Regions from separate parts of the Cronobacter condimenti 1330 genome, predicted to be linked through region 1. Evidence: predicted binding sites of a transcription regulator. Region 1 holds the regulator's gene; each other region holds the start of a gene.
The links. Region 1 encodes sigma-54, which starts transcription at its own class of promoters, with help from an activator protein. Its sites were predicted from a motif close to GTTGGCACANNTTTCGCTNT; they were not measured.
Positions count from the first base shown of each region.

Region 2: AFK62_RS18045 (gamma carbonic anhydrase family protein) is a predicted target of sigma-54. The motif match lies at 2,035-2,054, and genes of this name have one in related genera.
Region 3: glnK (P-II family nitrogen regulator) is a predicted target of sigma-54. The motif match lies at 2,084-2,103, and genes of this name have one in related genera.
Region 4: hypA (hydrogenase maturation nickel metallochaperone HypA) is a predicted target of sigma-54. The motif match lies at 2,010-2,029, and genes of this name have one in related genera.

Region 1 is NZ_CP012264.1:453,096-457,305, reverse strand. Features, by position in the region: gene lptA (lipopolysaccharide ABC transporter substrate-binding protein LptA) at 1-214, shown strand, start outside; gene lptB (LPS export ABC transporter ATP-binding protein) at 221-946, shown strand; gene rpoN (RNA polymerase factor sigma-54) at 1,044-2,483, shown strand; gene hpf (ribosome hibernation promoting factor) at 2,506-2,793, shown strand; gene ptsN (PTS IIA-like nitrogen regulatory protein PtsN) at 2,876-3,361, shown strand; gene rapZ (RNase adapter RapZ) at 3,426-4,210, shown strand, end outside.
Region 2 is NZ_CP012264.1:3,942,570-3,946,779, forward strand. Features, by position in the region: tRNA gene AFK62_RS18035 (tRNA-Glu) at 159-234, opposite strand; rRNA gene AFK62_RS18040 (16S ribosomal RNA) at 315-1,854, opposite strand; gene AFK62_RS18045 (gamma carbonic anhydrase family protein) at 2,329-2,883, shown strand; gene AFK62_RS18050 (DUF1488 family protein) at 2,859-3,116, opposite strand; gene aroE (shikimate dehydrogenase) at 3,113-3,931, opposite strand; gene tsaC (L-threonylcarbamoyladenylate synthase type 1 TsaC) at 3,935-4,210, opposite strand, start outside.
Region 3 is NZ_CP012264.1:1,134,636-1,138,845, forward strand. Features, by position in the region: gene AFK62_RS05190 (SmdA family multidrug ABC transporter permease/ATP-binding protein) at 1-151, shown strand, start outside; gene AFK62_RS05195 (SmdB family multidrug efflux ABC transporter permease/ATP-binding protein) at 144-1,922, shown strand; gene glnK (P-II family nitrogen regulator) at 2,154-2,492, shown strand; gene amtB (ammonium transporter AmtB) at 2,524-3,810, shown strand; gene tesB (acyl-CoA thioesterase II) at 3,877-4,210, opposite strand, start outside.
Region 4 is NZ_CP012264.1:1,894,218-1,898,427, reverse strand. Features, by position in the region: gene hycC (formate hydrogenlyase subunit 3) at 1-666, opposite strand, end outside; gene AFK62_RS08685 (4Fe-4S dicluster domain-containing protein) at 663-1,271, opposite strand; gene hycA (formate hydrogenlyase regulator HycA) at 1,354-1,818, opposite strand; gene hypA (hydrogenase maturation nickel metallochaperone HypA) at 2,056-2,406, shown strand; gene hypB (hydrogenase nickel incorporation protein HypB) at 2,410-3,282, shown strand; gene AFK62_RS08665 (HypC/HybG/HupF family hydrogenase formation chaperone) at 3,273-3,551, shown strand; gene hypD (hydrogenase formation protein HypD) at 3,551-4,210, shown strand, end outside.

The DNA.
Region 1 (4,210 bases):
ACTGCAAAATGATTTTGTGGTGCTGACCGGTGATGCCTACCTTGAGCAGCTCGACAGCAATATCAAGGGCGACAAAATCACCTATCTCGTCAAAGAGCAGAAGATGCAGGCATTCAGCGAGAAAGGTAAACGTGTGACCACCGTACTGGTGCCGTCGCAGCTGCAAAATAAAGACGGCGCCGCTCAGGCACCGAACCAGAACAAGAGCAACTAACCCCTTATGGCAACACTCATTGCGAAAAACCTGGCGAAAGCCTACAAAGGCCGCCGCGTAGTGGAAGATGTCAGCCTGACGGTAAATTCGGGCGAGATAGTCGGCCTGCTTGGCCCGAACGGCGCGGGCAAAACCACCACCTTTTACATGGTGGTAGGCATCGTGCAGCGTGACGCTGGTAACATCATCATTGATGAAGACGATATCAGCCTGCTGCCGTTACACGCGCGTGCGCGCCGTGGTATCGGCTACCTGCCGCAGGAAGCGTCGATTTTCCGCCGCCTGAGCGTTTACGACAACCTGATGGCCGTGCTGCAAATCCGGGACGATCTCAGCACTGAACAGCGTGAAGACCGCGCCAAAGAGCTGATGGAAGAGTTTCATATCGACCACCTGCGCGACAGCCTTGGCCAATCGCTCTCCGGCGGTGAACGTCGTCGTGTGGAAATCGCCCGCGCGCTGGCGGCTAACCCGAAATTTATTCTGCTTGATGAACCGTTCGCGGGTGTCGACCCGATTTCGGTTATCGACATCAAACGCATCATTGAACATCTGCGTGACAGCGGCCTCGGCGTGCTGATCACCGACCATAACGTGCGTGAAACGCTCGCCGTGTGCGAACGCGCTTATATCGTCAGTCAGGGCCATCTGATCGCCCACGGCACGCCTGACGACATCCTTCAGGATGAACAGGTTAAGCGCGTATATCTTGGGGAAGAGTTCAGACTCTGATAGGGTAGAGCAACAGGCGGAAACGGCGCGCCACCTTGCGCGCCGCGCCGCAACAGGTCTTATTTGACGTTTACACCTGAGGATTTTTGCTCTGAATATGAAGCAAGGTTTGCAACTAAGGCTTAGCCAACAGCTCGCCATGACGCCGCAGTTGCAGCAGGCCATCCGCTTGTTGCAATTGTCTACGCTGGAGCTCCAGCAGGAGCTGCAACAGGCGCTGGAAAGTAATCCCCTGCTTGAGCAAACCGACATTCACGACGAAATTGCCACTCAGGAAACACGCGACAGCGAAGGGCTGGATACCGCCGAAGCGCTGGAGCAAAAAGAGATGCCGGACGAGCTGCCGCTTGATGCGAGCTGGGACGAGATCTATACCGCGGGAACGCCGTCAGGCACCGGCGCCGACTACATCGACGACGAGCTTCCCGTCTATCAGGGCGAAACCACGCAAAGTCTTCAGGATTACCTGATGTGGCAGGTGCAGCTGACCCCTTTTACGGACACCGATCGCGCAATCGCTACGGCGATTGTCGACGCGGTAGATGATACGGGTTACCTCACCGTCTCAGTGCAGGATATTCTCGACGGCATGGGCGACAGCGATGGCGACATCGGCCCAGAAGAAATAGAAGCCGTCCTCAAGCGCGTACAGCGTTTCGACCCTGTTGGCGTCGCGGCTCGCGATCTGCGCGACTGCCTGTTAATCCAGCTGTCACAATTCAGCGCCGAAACACCCTTCCTTGCGCAGGCGCGCCAGATTGTCAGCGATCATCTCGATCTGTTAGCTAATCACGATTTCCGCAGTCTGATGCGTGTTACGCGGCTGAAAGAAGAGGTGCTGAAAGAGGCGGTGAATCTGATCCAGTCGCTCGATCCGCGCCCCGGGCAGTCGATCCAGACTGGCGAGCCGGAATACGTCATTCCCGACGTGCTGGTGCGCAAGCATAACGAACGCTGGAGCGTCGAGCTTAATTCCGACAGCATTCCGCGCCTCAAAATCAATCAGCAGTACGCCGCGATGTCTAACAGCACGCGCAATGAATCAGATAACCAGTTCATCCGCAGCAACCTGCAAGAAGCAAAATGGCTTATCAAAAGCCTGGAGAGCCGTAACGACACGCTGCTGCGCGTCAGCCGTTGTATCGTCGAACAGCAACAGGCGTTCTTCGAGCAGGGCGAAGAGTATATGAAGCCGATGGTGCTCGCCGATATCGCCCAGGCGGTAGAAATGCACGAATCCACCATCTCCCGCGTCACCACGCAAAAATATCTGCACAGCCCGCGCGGCATTTTCGAATTAAAGTATTTCTTCTCAAGCCACGTAAACACCGAGGGCGGCGGCGAAGCCTCGTCTACGGCTATTCGCGCGCTGGTGAAGAAGTTGATTGCAGCGGAAAACCCCGCGAAACCCCTAAGCGACAGCAAGCTGACGTCTATGCTGTCAGAACAAGGGATCATGGTGGCCCGCCGTACCGTTGCGAAGTATCGAGAGTCTTTATCCATACCGCCGTCAAATCAGCGCAAACAGCTGGTCTGACCCAACCGATAAGGAAGACACTATGCAGCTCAACATCACAGGACATAACGTCGAAATCACTGAATCGCTGCGCGAGTTCGTCACGACCAAGTTCGCCAAGCTGGAACAGTATTTCGAAAGGATTAATCAGGTCTATATTGTGCTGAAGGTGGAAAAGGTGACGCAAGTCGCCGACGCCACCCTGCATGTGAACGGCGGGGAGCTGCATGCCAGTTCGGAAGGCCAGGATATGTACGCCGCCATCGACGGTTTGATTGATAAACTGACGCGGCAGCTCACTAAACACAAAGATAAACTGAAACAACATTAATTGTCCGGGCGTTTCGCTGGGACACCGACGGCTCGCGGCCCGTACGACGAGCCGTCGCACCAGAAAACGCTTAGGTGAAATTATGATGAATAATGATTCCGCTCTGCCATTGAGCAATGTTTTAAACCAGGAATGCACCCGCAGCGGCGTACACTGCCAGAGCAAAAAGCGCGCCCTGGAAATTATCAGCGAGCTGGCGGCAAAACAGCTCAGCCTGTCGCCGCAGGTCGTATTTGAAGCGATCCTTACCCGTGAGCGGATGGGGAGTACCGGGATTGGTAACGGCATCGCCATTCCGCACGGCAAACTGGAAGAGGACACGCTGCGCGCCGTAGGTGTTTTCGTACAGCTCGAAACGCCGATTCCTTTTGACGCTATTGATAACCAGCCCGTAGATTTACTCTTCGCGCTGCTGGTGCCGGCAGATCAAACTAAAACGCATCTGCATACGCTGTCGCTGGTGGCGAAAAGGCTGGCGGACAAAACGATTTGCCGTCGTCTGCGCGCCGCGCAAACCGATGAAGAGCTCTATCAGATAATCACTGAAACCAGTGAAGAGAGTGAATGACCGTGCTGAAAGGCACAATCCAGGAAGCACCGGTTAGCCGGTCTGAAGTGTGGAGAAACAGCAGATGGTTCTGATGATCGTCAGTGGGCGTTCAGGGTCAGGGAAATCAGTCGCCCTGCGCGCGCTGGAAGATATGGGGTTCTACTGCGTCGATAACCTGCCCGTTGTGTTGCTGCCTGACCTGGCGCGCACGCTGTCAGACCGGCAGATATCCGCGGCAGTCAGTATTGATGTGCGCAATATGCCAGAATCCCCGGAGGTATTTGAACAGGCGATGAATAGCCTGCCTGATGCGTTTTCTCCGCAACTGTTGTTCCTCGACGCCGATCGCAATACGCTGATTCGCCGCTACAGCGACACGCGTCGTCTGCATCCGCTCTCCAGTAAAAACCTGTCGCTGGAAAGCGCCATCGATGAAGAAAACGATCTCCTGGAGCCGCTGCGATCGCGCGCGGATCTCATCGTCGACACCTCGGAAATGTCAGTGCATGAACTGGCGGAAATGCTGCGCACGCGGCTGCTCGGCAAACGAGAGCGTGAACTGACGATGGTGTTTGAATCCTTCGGCTTTAAACACGGCATCCCTATCGATGCTGATTATGTTTTTGATGTGCGCTTTCTGCCAAACCCGCACTGGGACCCGAAACTGCGTCCAATGACGGGTCTTGATAGGCCCGTAGCCGCATTCCTCGACCGTCACACCGAAGTACACAACTTCATTTACCAGACGCGCAGCTACCTGGAACTGTGGCTGCCGATGCTCGAAACCAACAACCGTAGTTATCTGACCGTCGCTATCGGTTGCACCGGCGGTAAACACCGTTCTGTCTATATTGCCGAACAGCTGGC
Region 2 (4,210 bases), 860 kb from region 1:
TGACACACCGCGCATTCCTGATTACGGAAGAATGCAACAGCATGTCTGTTTCAATTTTCAGCTTGTTCCGGATTGTTAAAGAGCAAATATCTCAAACATGACCCGCAGGTCAGTTTTGAGATATTAATCGGTAACGCCTTTCACTCATTACCAGCAGGTGGCGTCCCTTAGGGGATTCGAACCCCTGTTACCGCCGTGAAAGGGCGGTGTCCTGGGCCTCTAGACGAAAGGGACTTCGCTTTCGCAGACAACCCTGCTTCTTTACTTTCTATCAGACAATCTGTGTGAGCACTACGAGGTTGTATCTTTACAGGTAAGGAGGTGATCCAACCGCAGGTTCCCCTACGGTTACCTTGTTACGACTTCACCCCAGTCATGAATCACAAAGTGGTAAGCGCCCTCCCGAAGGTTAAGCTACCTACTTCTTTTGCAACCCACTCCCATGGTGTGACGGGCGGTGTGTACAAGGCCCGGGAACGTATTCACCGTGGCATTCTGATCCACGATTACTAGCGATTCCGACTTCATGGAGTCGAGTTGCAGACTCCAATCCGGACTACGACGCACTTTATGAGGTCCGCTTGCTCTCGCGAGGTCGCTTCTCTTTGTATGCGCCATTGTAGCACGTGTGTAGCCCTGGTCGTAAGGGCCATGATGACTTGACGTCATCCCCACCTTCCTCCGGTTTATCACCGGCAGTCTCCTTTGAGTTCCCGGCCGAACCGCTGGCAACAAAGGATAAGGGTTGCGCTCGTTGCGGGACTTAACCCAACATTTCACAACACGAGCTGACGACAGCCATGCAGCACCTGTCTCAGAGTTCCCGAAGGCACTCCCGCATCTCTGCAGGATTCTCTGGATGTCAAGACCAGGTAAGGTTCTTCGCGTTGCATCGAATTAAACCACATGCTCCACCGCTTGTGCGGGCCCCCGTCAATTCATTTGAGTTTTAACCTTGCGGCCGTACTCCCCAGGCGGTCGACTTAACGCGTTAGCTCCGGAAGCCACGCCTCAAGGGCACAACCTCCAAGTCGACATCGTTTACGGCGTGGACTACCAGGGTATCTAATCCTGTTTGCTCCCCACGCTTTCGCACCTGAGCGTCAGTCTTCGTCCAGGGGGCCGCCTTCGCCACCGGTATTCCTCCAGATCTCTACGCATTTCACCGCTACACCTGGAATTCTACCCCCCTCTACGAGACTCAAGCTTGCCAGTTTCAAATGCAGTTCCCAGGTTGAGCCCGGGGATTTCACATCTGACTTAACAAACCGCCTGCGTGCGCTTTACGCCCAGTAATTCCGATTAACGCTTGCACCCTCCGTATTACCGCGGCTGCTGGCACGGAGTTAGCCGGTGCTTCTTCTGCGAGTAACGTCAATGAATGAGCGTATTAAACTCACTCCCTTCCTCCTCGCTGAAAGTACTTTACAACCCGAAGGCCTTCTTCATACACGCGGCATGGCTGCATCAGGCTTGCGCCCATTGTGCAATATTCCCCACTGCTGCCTCCCGTAGGAGTCTGGACCGTGTCTCAGTTCCAGTGTGGCTGGTCATCCTCTCAGACCAGCTAGGGATCGTCGCCTAGGTGAGCCTTTACCCCACCTACTAGCTAATCCCATCTGGGCACATCTGATGGCATGAGGCCCGAAGGTCCCCCACTTTGGTCTTGCGACGTTATGCGGTATTAGCTACCGTTTCCAGTAGTTATCCCCCTCCATCAGGCAGTTTCCCAGACATTACTCACCCGTCCGCCGCTCGTCACCCGAGAGCAAGCTCTCTGTGCTACCGCTCGACTTGCATGTGTTAGGCCTGCCGCCAGCGTTCAATCTGAGCCATGATCAAACTCTTCAATTAAAGTTTGATGCTCAAAGAATTAAACTGTTAGTTCGTAATGAATTAACTGTTGTTCACTTGAGACTTGATATTCATTTATCGTCCGAAGACGTTAAGATATCAGTGCCCCGAGTGCCCACACAGATTGTCTGATAAATTGTTAAAGAGCGGCGCGACGCGGCTTACAGCCTGCTGTCGCGAGGTGGCGTATATTACGCTTTCCTCTTTCAGAGTCAACCATTAATTTCAGGTTTTTCTCTCATCGCTTCGGCTATTTCGTGAAGTGCTTCACGTTCCGTCTCGATGGAGGCGCATTATAGGGATCTTAGTTTTCAGCACAACCCTTTTTTCGATCTTTTCTTTCAACTGCTGTTTTTTCATTCTTATTGCTGTGATCCCATACGATCTGCTCAATGAATGCACGCATTTGCGCTTGCACTACGTCCTAAATCCAACCAAAGTCTTCATACGATTAATAAGAAACCGAGGCTATTTATGTCTTCTGTATTCAGACCTTATAAAAATACCTTTCCCCACATAGGTCAGCGAGTCATGGTTGATAGCTCAAGCGTCGTGGTTGGCGATGTAAGAATGGCGGACGATGTGGGAATTTGGCCCCTCGTCGTTATCCGGGGTGACGTTAACTCAGTTTCTATTGGCGCTCGAACCAATATTCAGGATGGCAGCGTACTGCATGTCACTCATAAATCGTCCTATAACCCCGATGGTAATCCGTTAGTCATTGGTGAAGACGTTACCGTTGGCCATAAGGTCATGCTGCATGGTTGCACGATTGGTAACCGAGTACTGGTTGGCATGGGCTCCATAGTACTCGACGGTGCCACTATAGAAGATGATGTGATGATAGGTGCCGGGAGTCTGGTACCGCAGAATAAACGCCTTGAAAGTGGCTACCTTTATCTCGGTAGCCCGGTAAAGCAGATTCGACCGCTGAAAGATACTGAGCTGGAAGGGCTGCGCTATTCAGCAAACAACTATGTTAAATGGAAAGATGAGTATCTAACTCAGGAGAGCCAGATCCAGCCCTGAGTGTCCTCTTGCTGAGCAGCGATCAGTTGCTCAGCATCTTCTTCTACATCCCATCGGTTCTTACGGAACGCATGTAGCCATTGCTCAGGGGTGTCCCCTGAAAAGCGGGCCACCAGCACTGTACGGGGGATCGCGCAAGTTAACACCAGTCCATTAACCAATGCCGGAAAACAGATGGCTTGTTGCGTCTCGTCCCAGTGCTCTCTGTCCGGAAACTGAATCGCCTGATTCATTGCCCTAGCTCCCGCTTGAGCGTCTCAATGACTGGGGCGACTTCTGGTAGTACGTCATGCCAGAGCAGCACGGCGTGTGCAGCTTGTGCCACCAGCATTCCTAACCCATCCGCCAGTTGTGTTGCACCCTGTGTATGACACCATGAAAGAAACGGCGTTAGCTCTTTCTGATAAAACATGTCATAGCACCCGGTTTCCGCGTTAATTAGCGAAACTGGCAGCGCCGGGATCTCACCATTGATCCCACCAGACGTCGCATTAATGATGAGATCGAAGTGATGCCCAACCAGATCCTGCAGCGCGACGGCATTGACGCTGCCCGTGTGGCTGAACAGCGCCGCCAACTCCTGCGCCCGGGCAAACGTGCGGTTGGTGATAGTGACTGCGCAATCCAGCGAGAGAAGCGGTAACAATACGCCTCTGGCCGCACCGCCTGCGCCTATTAAGAGGATCCGGTCGCGCGGTTTGATCATCGCGAGCCGTTCAAGATCGCTTAACAACCCGATCCCATCCGTGTTGTCACCAAGTAAACGACCATCCTCCAGCCGCTTTATCGTGTTGACGGCACCCGCAAGCGCCGCTCTTTCTGTCAGCGCATCCGCGCGTGCAAAGGCCTGCTCTTTAAATGGCACCGTGACATTGGCTCCCTTCCCGCCAGCGTCAAAGAAGTTTTCCAGTGTCGTAACGAAATTATCGAGCGGCGCCAGCACGCGTCCATACGGATATGAAATGCGTAGTTGCGCAGCAAACTGTTGATGAATGAAAGGCGATTTGCTGTGCGAAACTGGATTACCAAAAACGGCATAGGTTTCCATTCGTTACCCTTGTCGGAAAAGTTCACCCGTTAGCGCATCCCGGATCTCAGAAGGGTTCTGACGCCCGCCGGTTGGTCCATGCAGCACCGGGAAATCATCACCGAATTGTGCCAGCACTTCCTGCGCCGTACGGCATGGTTCTAGTCCCGAAAGGTTAGCACTCGTCGATACCAGCGGCTTACCAAACGCTTCACACAATGCAATAACCAGCGGGTGGTTCGTCACACGTACCGCCAGCGAGTCGAAACGGCCTGTTAACCAGCGCGGCGTTGATGGCTT
Region 3 (4,210 bases), 680 kb from region 1:
GTTACAGCACGGGCAGGTTACGCAGCGCGGACGCCACGAGGCGCTGGCGGCGCAGCCGGGCTGGTACCGGGATATGTATCGCTATCAGCAACTCGAAGCGGCGCTGGATGACACGCCAGGCGAGGAAGAAGAGGAGGCGCTGAATGCGTAATCTGGGACAGAGCTGGCCGACGCTTAAACGTCTGCTGGCCTATGGCTCGCCGTGGCGTAAACCGCTCAGCGGCGCGGTGCTGATGCTCTGGGTCGCGGCGGCGGCGGAAGTGACCGGGCCTGCGCTCATCAGTTATTTCATCGACAACCTTGTGGCGAAAAACCAGTTGCCGCTCGGCCTGGTGGGTGGGCTCGCGTTCGCTTATGTCCTGCTGCAAATTCTCGCGGCAGGCCTGCACTACTGGCAGGCGCTACTGTTTAACCAGGCGGCGGTTGGCGTGGTGCAACAGTTACGTACCGATGTGATGGACGCTGCCCTGCGCCAGCCGCTTAGCGCATTCGATACCCAGCCGGTGGGGCAACTTATCTCCCGCGTCACTAACGACACCGAAGTGATCCGCGATCTTTACGTCACGGTCGTGGCGACGGTCCTGCGCAGTGCCGCGCTTATCGGCGCGATGCTGGTGGCAATGTTCAGCCTCGACTGGCGTATGGCGCTGGTGGCGATCACCATTTTCCCGGCCGTGTTTATCGTAATGATGATTTACCAGCGCTACAGCACGCCTATCGTGCGCCGGGTGCGGACGTATCTTGCGGATATCAACGACGGCTTCAACGAAGTGATCGGCGGCATGAACGTCATCCAGCAGTTTCGCCAGCAGGGGCGTTTTGGCGAGCGGATGAACGCAGCCAGCCATTCGCACTACCTGGCGCGAATGCAGACGCTCCGTCTGGATGGTTTTTTGCTGCGTCCTTTGCTGAGTCTCTTTTCCGCGCTGGTGCTGTGTGGGCTGCTGATGCTGTTCGGGTTTACCTCGGTCGGGACGATTGAGGTAGGCGTGCTGTATGCGTTTATCAGCTATCTGGGCCGCCTCAACGAACCGTTGATTGAACTCACGACGCAACAGTCGATTCTCCAGCAGGCAATGGTGGCAGGCGAGCGTGTGTTTGAGCTGATGGATCGCCCGCGCCAGAACTATGGTCACGACGAGCGCCCGCTGGAAAGCGGAGCAATTGAGGTGGATAACGTCTCGTTCGCCTATCGTGATGACCAACTGGTGCTGAAGGAGATATCGCTTTCCGTACCGTCCCGCCACTTTGTGGCGCTGGTAGGGCATACCGGCAGCGGTAAAAGTACACTTGCGAGCCTGCTGATGGGGTATTACCCGCTCAACACCGGTGAAATTCGCCTGGACGGTCGCCCGCTCGCTTCGCTCAGCCACGGTGTGCTGCGCAAAGGCGTGGCGATGGTGCAACAGGACCCGGTCGTGCTCGCCGATTCGTTCTTTGCAAACGTAACGCTTGGGCGTGATATCGACGAAGCAAGGGTCTGGACGGTACTGGAGACAGTACAACTGGCAGAGCTGGCGCGCGGAATGAGCGAAGGCATCTATACGCGTCTTGGCGAGCAGGGCAATAACCTCTCGGTGGGCCAGAAGCAACTGCTGGCGCTGGCGCGTGTGCTGGTTGAGGCACCGCAAATCCTGATCCTTGACGAGGCGACCGCGAATATCGATTCCGGCACCGAGCAGGCCATTCAGCAGGCGCTTGCGGCAATTCGCCAGCACACGACGCTGGTGGTGATTGCGCACCGGCTTTCGACCATCGTTGAGGCCGACACCATTCTGGTGCTGCATCGCGGCCAGGCGGTGGAGCGGGGCAGTCATCAGGCGCTGCTGGAGGCGCGCGGACGCTACTGGCAGATGTACCAGTTGCAGCTCGCGGGCGAAGAGCTCCAGGCCGCTGCTCAGGAGGAGCCGCTCAGCGCCTGATGCACCAAAATTAGGCGATCTACTAACACGCACCGTTTGTGGTGCAAAAATGTAACGCACCCTGCACTGGCATGGTGCGTTTTTATTTTCTTACGCCGTCTCGCTTCTTATCCCTGCGCTTTTTCGCCGGTATTTCCGCCGTCACTGCACGCTTTTTCATTCCTGGCACGTCCCTTGCTTTACCCCTTTATCATCGCTGCTGCATTACCCAATTCTGACTGGAGGGGATCTATGAAGCTGGTTACCGTGGTAATCAAACCGTTCAAACTGGAAGACGTGCGTGAAGCACTCTCCACCATTGGCATTCAGGGCCTTACCGTCACCGAGGTGAAAGGATTCGGGCGTCAGAAGGGCCATGCCGAGCTTTACCGCGGCGCCGAGTACAGCGTGAATTTCCTGCCTAAAGTAAAAATCGACGTGGCGATCGCCGACGATCAGCTTGATGAAGTGATTGACGTGGTCAGCAAGGCTGCGTGGACCGGTAAAATTGGCGACGGCAAAATTTTTGTCGCCGAACTGCAACGCGTGATTCGTATTCGTACCGGCGAAGCCGACGAAGCGGCACTCTGATTTCTGGCCAACCGTTACAGGAATGCAAAAGATGAAACACACAGCCCTTAAATCTGGTTTCGGCCTGCTTGCTCTTCTGCCGGGTTTTGCCCTGGCGGCGCCAGCGGTGGCAGATAAAGCCGATAACGCTTTTATGATGATCTGCACCGCGCTGGTGCTGTTTATGACAGTTCCCGGCCTGGCGCTCTTTTACGGCGGCCTGATCCGCGCGAAAAACGTGCTCTCTATGCTGACGCAGATATCGGTGGCGTTTGCCCTGGTCTGCGTACTGTGGGTGGTTTATGGTTACTCGCTGGCGTTTGGCAGCGGTGGCAGTTTCTTTGGCAACGTCGACTGGCTGCTGCTGAAGGGCATCAAAATTACTGACCTGATGGGCAGCTTCTATCAGTACATTCATGTTGCGTTCCAGGGCTCTTTCGCCTGCATCACCGTGGGACTTATCGTCGGCGCGCTGGCAGAACGTATCCGTTTCTCGGCGGTAGTGATTTTCGTCCTGGTGTGGATGACGTTCTCCTACGTGCCGATTGCGCATATGGTCTGGGGCGGCGGTTTGCTGGCGTCTCACGGCGCGCTGGATTTCGCCGGCGGCACCGTGGTGCATATTAACGCCGCCGTCGCGGGGCTCGTGGGGGCGTATCTGATTGGCAAACGCGTGGGCTTTGGCAAAGAAGCGTTCAAACCGCACAACCTGCCGATGGTGTTTACTGGCACCGCTATCCTTTATTTCGGCTGGTTCGGCTTTAACGCGGGTTCCGCAAGCGCCGCCAACGAAATTGCGGGTCTTGCCTTTGTAAACACCGTGGTCGCTACGGCTGCGGCAATCCTCGCCTGGGTCTTCGGTGAATGGGCGATGCGCGGCAAGCCTTCCTTACTGGGCGCCTGTTCCGGCGCTATCGCGGGGCTGGTCGGCGTGACGCCAGCGTGTGGTTACATCGGTGTGGGCGGTTCGCTGATTGTGGGTATCGCGGCCGGTCTTGCGGGCTTGTGGGGCGTCACCATGCTCAAACGCTGGCTACGTGTCGACGACCCGTGTGATGTGTTCGGCGTGCATGGCGTTTGCGGTATCGTGGGCTGCATCCTGACCGGGATTTTCGCCTCAACGTCCCTTGGCGGCGTGGGTTACGCCGAAGGCGTGACGATGGGGCATCAGGTACTGGTGCAGCTTGAAAGCATTGCCATTACCGTGGTGTGGTCGGGCGTGGTGGCGTTTATCGCTTACAAACTGGCGGATATGACGGTCGGGCTGCGTGTTTCTGAAGAGCAGGAGCGCGAAGGGCTGGACGTCAACAGCCACGGCGAGAATGCGTATAACGCCTGATAAAGGGTTATCTCCGTAGCCAAAACCTCCCGCTTGCGGGAGGTTTTTTTATGGGCTACTCATTACTTACCCGCGCTGCCTCATCACACCTTCCTGTACCGTCGAGGCCACTAAGACGCCGTCCTGGGTATAAAACTCGCCGCGCACAAACCCGCGTGCGCTGGAGGCCGAGGTACTCTCCACGCTATACAGCAACCACTCGTTCAGATTAAACGGGCGGTGGAACCACATAGAGTGATCGATAGTCGCCACCTGCATGCCCGGCTCCAGGAAACCGACGCCGTGCGGTTGCAACGCGACAACCAGAAAATTGAAATCCGAGGCATAGCCGAGCAGCGACTGGTGCAGACGAAAATCATCCGGCATCGCGCCACTGGCGCGTATCCAGACCTGACGCGCA
Region 4 (4,210 bases), 1.4 Mb from region 1:
ATGGGCCTGTACCACGCCGCCATGCAGCGGCACGATACCGGCCAGCAGCCCAAACCCGACGAGTCCCAATAGCCAGACGCCTGCGCCGAAGGGCGCCGTCGCGGTAAGCGAACTTAACGCCAGAATATCGAGCGTGCCGTACTGCCTCCAGAGTAGCCAGCAAGCGAGCGCCAGCAGTAACGTCCCAAGGCGTCCCAGCGCGAAAACCAGCTTGCCGCTCGCGCTGTCGCCGGTCATAAATACCGCGGCAAGCGCCATAATTTCTGCCATGGCTACCAGCGCCGCCAGGTTCTGCACGGTGACCGCAAGCGTCGCGGCCCCCAGCAGCAGATTGATGAGCGCGCTGCCGGGGCGTCTTTCACCATCGCGCGGAGCGATAAGCGTAAAGAGACAAATGAAAAACCCCGGCAGGCCGAGTGTGGCAAGCCAGATTGCGTTAAACGCGGTCAGACGCACATCAAGATGACCTATCTGGGCAGAGAGCGGCCCGGCGCTGCTTTGTAGCAACAGCGCCGCGCCGGCCATTAGCGCGCAGAGGGAGCCCAGCGCGCCGCCAAGCCCGGCCGTCAGCGCGCTGAACGGTTTGTGCCAGGCCGTCAGCAGCGACAGCACAAGCCCCGCGCCAAAGGCTGTCAGCGCGCCCTGATATAAGAAAATCGCGTTCATTGTTCTCCTCCGCGCGGGCTTAAGAGCAGCGACAGATCGCCGAGTTCGGCATTGATGGTCAGTTCGCGTTTACGGCGGCTGGCGCGCGCGATGTCATGGTTATCGACCATTTTCAGCGCGCGGGTCGGACAGGTGCGTACGCAGGCCGGGCCGTCTTCGTCGAACTGGCAGAGATCGCATTTGACCGCCACGGCGCGCACGCCTGGCACCCAGTCGAGAAATGCGCCGACGTGGGCAGGCGCAGGTGGCGCAGGTGGCGCTTTCGGGCTGTTCACATTGGCCGGAATGTGCAGCGGTCGGCTGCCGGAAAATTCAATCGCGCCAAACGGGCAGGCGATGCCGCACAGTTTGCAGCTAACGCACAGGCTTTCATTAAGTTGAATCGCCCCCGCCTCGCGGGTGATGGCGTTCACCGGACAGACCTGCGCGCATGGTGCGTCTTCGCAGTGATGGCACAACTGCGGCGCGGAGTCTTTCTGGTTACGCATGACCGTCAGGCGCGGCCTGGATTGCAGTCCATGCAGGCGGTGCGTCTCTGAACAGGCAGCCTCGCAGGTGTGGCAGCCGATGCAGAGCGTGGAGTCGGCAATGATAAAACGGTTCACCAGGGGTTCCTCAGGTGATAGTCATTTTTGACGAAAAGTGACGAAGACAGCGGATTTCGACAGTCTCCGACACTTCGCCCTTTTAATGTGACGACGCGTCGCGCGACGCCAGGATCTCGCTGATGCGCAGCGGCGCATCGTGCTGCACCGCGTCATACAGCCCGTCATAGACCGCACCGATTTTGTCGAGGTAGTGCGCCAGCACGCGCTCGCGGTCGCGGATATCGACTGTGCCGTCCATGTTGCCCTGCGCATCAAGCTGCGCGGTGGCAAGCAGGGTCTCTTCGCTACCGTCGCGGCGGGCTATCAGGTAGTTAATGGTGCGGCAGTGGAAGCCTTCGGCCTGCTCCACGCGAATAGCGAAATGCTCGAAAAGAAAAAAGCACAGCCCATTCTGCGGTTCACAGCCGAGCGAATGGTGCAGTTTCTGGCGTGACAGCGTGATCGCCTGGACCAGGGTATTGCAGTAGGTGTGCCAGTGCGCCTGCAGGCTGCGGTGACGGTCGGCGATAAATTCCGCCTTCTGGCTTAATTCAGAAAGGATCATGGTTTTATGCTCGTTTAACAGAGATAGCCCTGTTTAGCAGGAACCATGCCATTTTTTAACTCATTGTTAATTAATGACTTAATAAAAAATGTCAGCATCCACTTTCTGTCATGACATGTCATTTCGACAGCCTCGACACCCGCCGTGACAGCCGTTACCCGCCCTTTTCTCTCTACTGCGCCGCCTTATGCGCTGGCACCCTTATTGCATTAGTGAGCGCATCGTATCGGAGGCGTTATGCATGAACTCACACTCTGCCAGCGGGCAGTAGAAATCATTGAACAGCAGGCGCAGGCCTGCGGCGCGCGTAAGGTGACCGGCGTGTGGCTGGAGATAGGCGCGTTTTCATGCGTTGAGCGTGGCGCGCTGGAATTTTGCTTTGACCTTGTCTGTCGTGACACCTGCGCGGAGGGCTGCGCGCTGCATCTCACGCAACAGGAGGCGCAGTGCTGGTGCCGCCAGTGCCAGCGCAGCGTCCAGTTACTGACTTCCCTTGTCCGGCGCTGCCCACATTGCCACAGCGCGGATTTACGTATCGACGCCGACGACAGCGTGCAAATCAAGCGTCTGGAAATAGAACAGGAGTAAACCATGTGTACGACCTGCGGTTGCCAGCATGGCAACCTTTATATAGAAGGCGACGAGCGCGACCCGCATTCCCCGTTTCGCGCCGCCCCTTTTGCCGCCGCCACGCACGCGGCATCGCCTATTACAGCCGTTAACCTCGCCACCTTTACACCTGATGCCGACGCCCTGGGCGATTTACATTATGGACACGGCGAGGCGGGCACCCACGCCCCGGGATTAAGCCAGCGTAAAATGGTGGAAATTGAAATCAACGTGCTGGATAAAAACAACCGGATCGCGCAGCGCAACCGCGAGCGACTCGCCGCACACGGACAGCTCGCGCTCAATCTGGTTTCAAGCCCCGGCTCCGGCAAAACCACCCTGCTGACGGAAACCCTCAAACGCCTTAATGGCCATACGCCCTGCGCGGTCATCGAAGGCGATCAGCAAACGGTCAATGACGCCGAGCGCATTCGCGCGACCGGCACCCCGGCGATACAGGTCAACACCGGCAAAGGCTGTCATCTCGACGCGCAAATGGTGCAGGACGCGATGGCGCGTTTACCGCTTGACGATGGCGGCGTGCTGTTTATCGAAAACGTCGGCAACCTCGTCTGCCCGGCGGGCTTTGATCTGGGCGAGCGTCACAAAGTGGCGGTGCTCTCGGTGACCGAGGGCGAGGATAAACCGCTTAAATACCCGCATATGTTTGCCGCCGCCTCGCTGCTGCTGCTCAATAAAGTGGATCTCCTGCCGTATCTGCAATTCGATGTGGAAAAATGCATGGCTTATGCGCACGATGTGAACCCGAACATCACCATTTTGCTGGTGTCTGCCACCCGTGGCGACGGTATGAACGCCTGGCTTACATGGCTGGAGGAACAGCGATGTGCATAGGCATTCCGGGGCAGATTTGCGAGCTGCTGACGGACAATCTCGCCCGCGTCGCGGTATGCGGCGTGCGGCGTGAGGTCGATTTAACGCTGGTGGGCACTCATGACGATACGGGTCTGCCGCGTCTTGGTCAGTGGGTGCTGGTGCATGTGGGTTTTGCCATGAGCCTTATCGATGAAAAAGAGGCGCTGGATACGCTGGAGGCGCTGCAAAACATGTTTGACGTCGAGCCGGATGTCGGCGCGCTGCTCTATGGCGAGGAGAATCGCTGATGCGCTTTGTGGATGAATACCGCAACCCCGACCAGGTGTTGCGCCTGACCGACCGGCTACGCGAACGGGCCGCCCTGCTCACCAACACCGCGCAAAAGCCGCTGCGGATCATGGAAGTGTGCGGTGGCCACACGCACGCCATCTTTAAATTTGGCCTCGACCGGCTGTTACCGGACAATATTGAGTTCATTCATGGCCCCGGTTGCCCGGTCTGCGTGCTGCCGATGGGCCGTATCGACAATGCGACCGAAATTGCCCACCGCCCCGGCGTGATTTTCTGCACCTTTGGCGATGCGATGCGCGTGCCCGGGAAAAACGGATCGCTGTTGCAGGCCAAAGCGCAGGGCGCGGACGTGCGTATCGTCTACTCGCCGATGGACGCGCTGAAAATCGCCGAAGGGCACCCACAGCGCGATGTCGTGTTTTTCGGCTTAGGATTTGAAACCACTATGCCCGCTACCGCGCTGACGCTGATGCAGGCGAAAGCGCGCGGTATCACTAATTTTTACTTTTTCTGCCAGCACATCACGCTTATCCCGACGCTGCAAAGCCTGCTGGCGCAGCCGGATAACCAGATAGACGCGTTTCTGGCACCGGGGCATGTGAGCATGGTTATCGGCACCGAACCTTATGCGTTTATCGCCGGGCATTTCGCCCGC